DNA from 3 places in the Spirillospora sp. NPDC000708 genome. Region 1 is predicted to be linked to each of the others. Evidence: riboswitches for the same ligand, from Rfam matches in the RefSeq annotation. Region 1 holds a riboswitch; each other region holds the start of a gene.
The links. A riboswitch is a leader RNA that binds a small molecule or an ion and turns the genes downstream of it on or off. The one in region 1 is predicted to bind S-adenosylmethionine.
Positions count from the first base shown of each region.

Region 1 (2,191 bases):
CACCGGGCGGCGGCGCGCCGAGCACCGAGGGGCCGCGCACCGACGGCCCGACGCACCGTCCCTCCGGCGGGACGGGCGGGCCGCGCCAGCCGAAGCCGCCGACGGACCTGCCGACCATCATCCCGACGCTGCCCGGCGGCGGTGACGGCGGGAACGGCGGTGGAGGCACCGACGGCGGAGGCAACGGCGGCGGCGGCACCGACGGCGGTGGAGGGAACGACGGCGGCGGCGGTACCGGCGACGGCACCGGCGGCCAGATGTTCAACTGAGCGCGAGGGGCCCGGCGGTCGCACCGCCGGGCCCCTGCGCGTCCGCCCCACCCCGTGCCGCTAGGCGCACGCCTTTCCGATACGGGCCGGTGTGTCGTTCATCACGGCGCTGAGCTGCGAGGCGTCCCCGGTGCCGACGGTCGTGGCCGCCGCGCGCAGCCGCTGCGACTCGGCCCGCAGCGCCTTCTTCAGCGCCCCGTCGTCGGCCTCCTTCGCCAGCGCGTCGAGGCGGGTCGCGAGCCGCTGCGTCGCCTGGCCCCACTGCGCGGGCTCCGCCGCCGGCACGCTCCTGACCTGGGTGATGTACTGCTGGAACGCCTTCTTGGTGTCGCTGCAGACCTGGCCGGAGTTGCCCCCCAGCGCCCCGCACGCGCCCAGCAGGCCGGACACGCCGAGCATCACCACGCCCCCGGCAAGCGCCCGAACCACCCGGTACCGCATCGCACCCTCCCCCTTGATCTGCCACAGGCTCCGCATATACTTCCGCACTAGGTCATGAGCGCCAGCGCCAAGCCCCGGCTCGCTGGCCGGCAACCCTTCGTCCGCGATGGGGTGCCCCGGGTGAGGACCTGGCCGGACGCGGCACCGCGTTCCGGCAAGCGCGGATCCCGCAGGCACGGCCCCGGGGTCCCTGACCCCGGAAGGAACCGGCATGCCCGCCACGCTCGCCTCCGCACCGTCCCTCGCCCCGCTCACGCCTGCTGAGACGCCGGGCACCGCACGGGAAGTTCGCGCCTTCCCGCGCGTCGTCGGCGCGGACGCGCCCGTCCCGCTGAACGACGGCCGCCACGTCCCCTACGCCAACCTCGACTACGCCGCCAGCGCGCCTTGTCTGGAGGCGGTGCACGAGGCCGTCACCCGTGCGCTGCCCTACTACAGCAGCGTGCACCGCGGCGCCGGCTACGCCTCGCAGGTCACGACGGAGGCGTACGAGAGCGCGCGCGAGACCGTCCGCGAGTTCCTCGGCGCGTGGCGCCGCGCCGCCATCGTGTTCACCCGCAACACCACCGACGCGATGAACCTGCTCGCGCACGCCGTCCCGTCCGGGACGAGCGTCGTCGTGTTCGACTCCGAGCACCACGCGTCGCTGCTCCCGTGGAAGCGGCCCGTGCGGCTCCCCGTCCCCGCCACGCCCGCCGAGGCGATCGGCGCCGCCGACCGCGCGCTCGCCGCGACCCCGGTCGGCGCGCGGCTGCTCGTCGTCACCGCCGCGTCCAACGTCACCGGCGAGCTGTGGCCGGTCCGCGAGCTGGCGCAGGTCGCCCGCCGGCACGGCGCCCGCATCGCGGTGGACGCCGCGCAGCTCGTCCCGCACCGCCCGCTCGACATGACCGCGCTCGGCCTGGACTACGTCGCGTTCTCCGGCCACAAGCTGTACGCGCCGTTCGGCGCGGGCGTGCTCGCCGGGCGCGCCGACTGGCTGCGCGCCGCCGACCCGTACCTCAAGGGCGGCGGCGCCAGCGCGTCCGTCGCCGGCGCGGTCCGGTGGGCGCCGGCGGCGGAGCAGCGGCACGAGGCCGGCACCCCCAACGTCCTCGGCGTCATCGCGCTCGCCGCCGCCTGCGAGGCCCTCACCGCCGCCGGCTGGGACGCGCTCGCCGCCCGCGAGGAGCGGCTCCTCGCCCGGCTGCGCGCCGGGCTCGCCGCGCTCCCCCACGTCCGCGAGCTCACCCTGTGGGGCGACCGGTCGCCGCGCGTGGGAATCGTGTCTTTCACCGTGACCGGCTGGAACGCGCGCGACGTGGCGCTTACGCTGTCCGGTGAGCACGGCATCGGCGTGCGGGACGGCAAGTTCTGCGCGCACCCGCTCGTCCGGCACCTGCTGGGCGGGGACGACTCCGCCGGCTGCGGCGGCGAGGGGGCGGCCGTCCGCGCGAGCATCGGGATCGGGACCACCGAGGAGCACATCGACCGGCTGTGCA
Region 1 is NZ_JBEPCJ010000092.1:22,853-25,043, reverse strand. It holds gene ABT299_RS42180 (transglycosylase domain-containing protein) at 1-269, shown strand, start outside; gene ABT299_RS42175 (DUF8711 family protein) at 330-710, opposite strand; SAM riboswitch class IV at 761-877, shown strand; gene ABT299_RS42170 (aminotransferase class V-fold PLP-dependent enzyme) at 922-2,191, shown strand, end outside.

Region 2 (2,191 bases), on a different contig from region 1:
GAGTTCGGTACCTATGTCGCGCTGGAGGACGAGGCGCATACTGCCCTGACCTTCGGGACGTACGCCATTCCTGGCCTCCTGCAGAACAGAGAGTACGCCCACCGGATATTGGACAGCGGCCGGATCATCGCTGTTTCCACGCCGCGGCAGGTCGAACGCCGGCTGGATCTGCGTATGCGACGGCAGGAGATATTGCGCCGCGAGAATCCGCTGACCCTCTCTGCCGTTATAGATGAGTCCGTGCTGTTGCGCGACATCGGTGGCCGCGACATCATGCAAAGGCAGATGATCGATCTTCTCGACCTTGCCGAGTTGTCGAACGTGCACGTCCACGTGCTGCCGCTGGATGTCGACCGGGAACCGATTTTCTCGGACACCTTCACGCTTCTCGAGTTCGCCCCCGCCTACGATGTCGTCTTTCCGGATGTCGTCTACTTGGACAATCTGGTGACCATGGCGGTACTTCAGGACGACGGGGCCACGCACACGTACCGATTGTGCTGGGACGCGCTCAGGTCGGTCTCGCTCTCCGCGGAGGAGTCCCGGCGCCGGATAGCGCGGGCGGCCGAGGAGTGGGGGCCTCGCTGACCCTGCCGACCTGCCCCGGGACGTCCACGGCGGTCAATGGCCGGTACGGTCGATGATCTTTTGGAGCAGCGCTGAGAACCGCTGGCGAGAGAGGGGCAGGACCACCTCCGGCCGTGCGGAGTCCCGCAGCCCGATCAGCTCAGAAGAAAGCCGGCTCACCTCGACGCAGTTCGTCTCTCCCGTGCACTCCGTGGTTCCCGGGCAATGTGAGCCCTTGCGCCAAGCCGGATCGGGTGCGCCTGACGCGGGCCCGCCGGCACTTCCGTTGTTCTCATCCGTCGATGCGGGCATGTCCTGGTCCCTTCGTCGCGACCATGACGCGGGGGTCCGCGGTCGGCTAGAGGTTAGCGACCTGGACGCCGGTTTCGCGGGAGTTTGCTCCAGCATTTCGGACATTGATCAGCTGTCTAACTACTGTAAAATCGGACAGTTGGCAATAAACCAAGACCAATGGTGTGGGCGTCGAGTTGAGGGCGGCGAACCGGAGGAGACGACGGGATAGTAGCGCGTAGCGCCTCCCGTGCAATGACCACCGGGACACTTTTATGTCGACGGTTAGACCTTGAGGTGAGAATCTCAATCGAGAACGCATCGGTGTACCGGTGACGGGATGTCCGTCGGTGGGGGCGGGGAGGCGAGGCGCCCGGAAGCGTGTTGACGGGTGGTGGTGGTGCGGGGCAGGATCTGGGCGTTGTGATCATCTAGAGGACCTGAGGGACCTGGCCCTGGGACGGTCCGGCAACCTGCCTTCGCGGCAAGGTGCCAATGCCAGGAGCGATGAGGAGAAGCTCATGGGCGTACGCCTTGATGTTCCTGTGCTGGCCGGGACGCTCGTCCGGCTGGAGCCGCTGTCGTTGGAGCATGTGCCGCAGCTGGCGGAGGCCGCCGAGGAGAACCGGTCGTCGTACGGGTTCACGCTCGTGCCCGGGGCGGCGGACATGGAGTCCTATGTCGCCGGGCAGCTCGCGCGGCCCGGGCTGACGCCGTTCGCGCAGGTCAGGCTCGCGGACGGGAAGGCGGTCGGGCACACCGGCCTCTGGGATCCGCGGACGTGGCCCGGCACGGACCGGCTGTGCGCGATCGAGGTCGGCTGGACGTGGCTGGCGGCGTCCGCGCAGGGCACCGGCATCAACGTCGAGGCGAAGAAGCTGCTGTTCACCTACGCCTTCGAGACGCTGGGCGTGGCGCGCGTCGATCTCAAGACGGATGCGCGGAACGAGCGGTCGCGGCGGGCGATCGAGCGGCTCGGCGTGCACTTCGAGGGCGTCCTGCGGAGCTGGTCGCCGTCGTGGGCGCCGGGCGAGGAGGGCACGCTGCGCGACTCGGCGATGTTCTCGGTGGTCGAGTCGGAGTGGCCGTCGGTGAAGACGGCCATGACGAACCGGCTGGCGGGGACCGTCGCGAGGTGACGGCGAGCGGCTTTCCCGCGCGCGTGCCGGTGCTGGACGGGACGGTGGTACGGCTGAAGCCGCTGTCGATGCGGCATGTGTCCGAGCTCGCGGAGGCCGCCGAGGAGAACAGGTCGTCGTACGGGTTCACTCCGGTGCCCTCCGCGGCCGGCATGGAGGCGTACGTCTCCGACAAGCTCGACCGTCCTGAACTC
Region 2 is NZ_JBEPCJ010000053.1:11,801-13,991, forward strand. It holds gene ABT299_RS31490 (helix-turn-helix domain-containing protein) at 1-588, shown strand, start outside; gene ABT299_RS31495 (DUF397 domain-containing protein) at 622-984, opposite strand; SAM riboswitch class I at 1,283-1,372, shown strand; gene ABT299_RS31500 (GNAT family N-acetyltransferase) at 1,380-1,997, shown strand; gene ABT299_RS31505 (GNAT family N-acetyltransferase) at 1,994-2,191, shown strand, end outside.
Region 2: another riboswitch for S-adenosylmethionine. It lies ahead of ABT299_RS31500 (GNAT family N-acetyltransferase); the one in region 1 lies ahead of ABT299_RS42170 (aminotransferase class V-fold PLP-dependent enzyme).

Region 3 (2,191 bases), on a different contig from region 1:
CCGACACCCTCAACCAGGGGTTCCTGTTCACCTCGCTGAGGCGCAGCGCCCGCCCGCCCGACCGCCGCCACCCGTTCGGCTACGGCAACGAGCGCTACTTCTGGTCGCTGCTCGCCGCGTTCGGCATCTTCGTCGCCGGCGGCGGCTTCTCCATCTTCGAGGGCGTCCTCACGATGAGCGGCCACGGCGGCTCCGAAGGCGACGTGTGGCTCGCCTACGGCGTCCTCGCCCTCGGCGCGGTGCTGGAGGGGACGTCCTGGGTCCGCGCGTTCACGCAGGCGCGCCGCGAGACCCGCGAGAACGGCCGCGACATCGTCGACCACGTCCGCCGGTCGCCCGACGTCACCTTCAAGGCCGCGCTGTTCGAGGACACCGCCGCCATGATCGGCCTCGCGTTCGCCGCCGCCGGGCTCGTCCTGCGGCAGCTCACCGGCTCGGAGTTCTGGGACGGCCTCGCGTCCGTCCTGATCGGCCTGCTGCTCGTCGCCGTCGCGTTCGTGCTCGGCCGCGACAGCATGGGCCTGATCATCGGCCAGGCCGCCGACCCGGCCGCGCAGCGCGAGATCCGCGCCGAGATCGCCGCGGCGCCCGGCGTCACCGGCGTCGACGAGCTGCTCACCATGCACTTCGGCCCGGACGAGCTGCTCGTCGCCGCCCGGGTCAACTTCTCCGACGCCATCAGCGCCGACCAGGCCGAGGACGTCGCCGGCGAGATCGACCGCCGGCTGAAGGAGCGCGTCCCGATCGTCCGGCACGTCTTCCTCGACCCCACCCAGCGCGCGCCCGCCCGGCCCGTCGCCGACGAGCCCGCGTGATCAAGACCACCCCCGGGGTAACGTCTCACTGGGCGGACCCACCTGTCCGCCCTCCGGTCACGTCATGTAAAGTTCGCATACGAGCTCAAAGCGCTCGTTCTCTACTAGCGCTTGACTTCGATAACTGAATACCGCTCATCCAGAGGGGTGCAGGAAGCGCAGTGGCCGACGGGCCGGTCTTCCAGCTCAGCCCCCCTGACAACTGAATACCGCTCATCCAGAGGGGTGGAGGGACCGGCCCTGTGAAGCCCCGGCAACCACCCGGCTGAGGCGCACTCGCGATCCTGCGAGGCCGGCCGGGAGATGGTGCCAACTCCGGCCTGCGACCAAGGTGGCGCAGGGAAGATGGGGAGAAAGGCCTCGCCCTCATGGCACTTACGCCTGCCACTGACCTCGGACCCGCTACCGCCCTCGTCTGCCGCGAATGCGGCTCGAAGCGCGATCTCGGCCCCTTCTACGCGTGCGAGGAGTGTTTCGGCCCGCTGGAGATCGCCTACGACTTCGGCGGGATCACCCGGGCCGACATCGAGTCCGGTCCGCGCAACATCTGGCGCTACCGCGGGCTGCTGCCCGTCCCGTCGACCGTCGCCGACACCCCGAACACCGAGCCCGGCCTGACCCGGCTCGTCCGCGCCGACAACCTCGCCGAGAGCATCGGCCTGCAGCGCCTGTGGGTGAAGGACGACAGCGGCAACCCGACCCACTCCTTCAAGGACCGCGTCGTCGCGGTGGCGCTCGCCGCCGCCCGCGAGCTCGGCTTCAAGGTGCTGGCGTGCCCGTCCACCGGCAACCTCGCCAACGCGGTCGCCGCCGCCGCGGCCCGCGCCGGGATCCGCAGCGCCGTGTTCGTCCCGTCGAACCTCGAGTCCCAGAAGATCATCACGACGGCCGTGTACGGCGGGACGTTCGTCACCGTCGACGGCAACTACGACGACGTGAACCGGCTCGCGTCCGAGATCGCCGGTGAGCAGGACGACTGGGCGTTCGTCAACGTCAACGTCCGCCCGTACTACGCCGAGGGCTCCAAGACGCTCGGCTACGAGATCGCCGAGCAGCTCGGCTGGCGGCTGCCCGACCAGATCGTGGTGCCGGTCGCGTCCGGCTCCCAGCTCACCAAGATCGACAAGGCGTTCCAGGAGCTGATCAAGCTGGGCCTGGTCGAGGACAAGCCGTACCGCGTGTTCGGCGCCCAGGCCGCCGGCTGCGACCCGGTGTCCGCCGCGTTCAAGGCGGGCCACGACGTCGTCCGCCCGGTCAAGCCCGACACCATCGCCAAGTCGCTGGCCATCGGCAACCCGGCCGACGGTCCCTACGTGCTGGACGTGGCGCGCCGCACCGGCGGCGCCGTCGAGGACGTCACCGACGAGCAGGTCGTC
Region 3 is NZ_JBEPCJ010000079.1:4,990-7,180, reverse strand. It holds gene ABT299_RS39155 (cation diffusion facilitator family transporter) at 1-815, shown strand, start outside; SAM riboswitch class I at 1,026-1,167, shown strand; gene thrC (threonine synthase) at 1,184-2,191, shown strand, end outside.
Region 3: another riboswitch for S-adenosylmethionine. It lies ahead of thrC (threonine synthase); the one in region 1 lies ahead of ABT299_RS42170 (aminotransferase class V-fold PLP-dependent enzyme).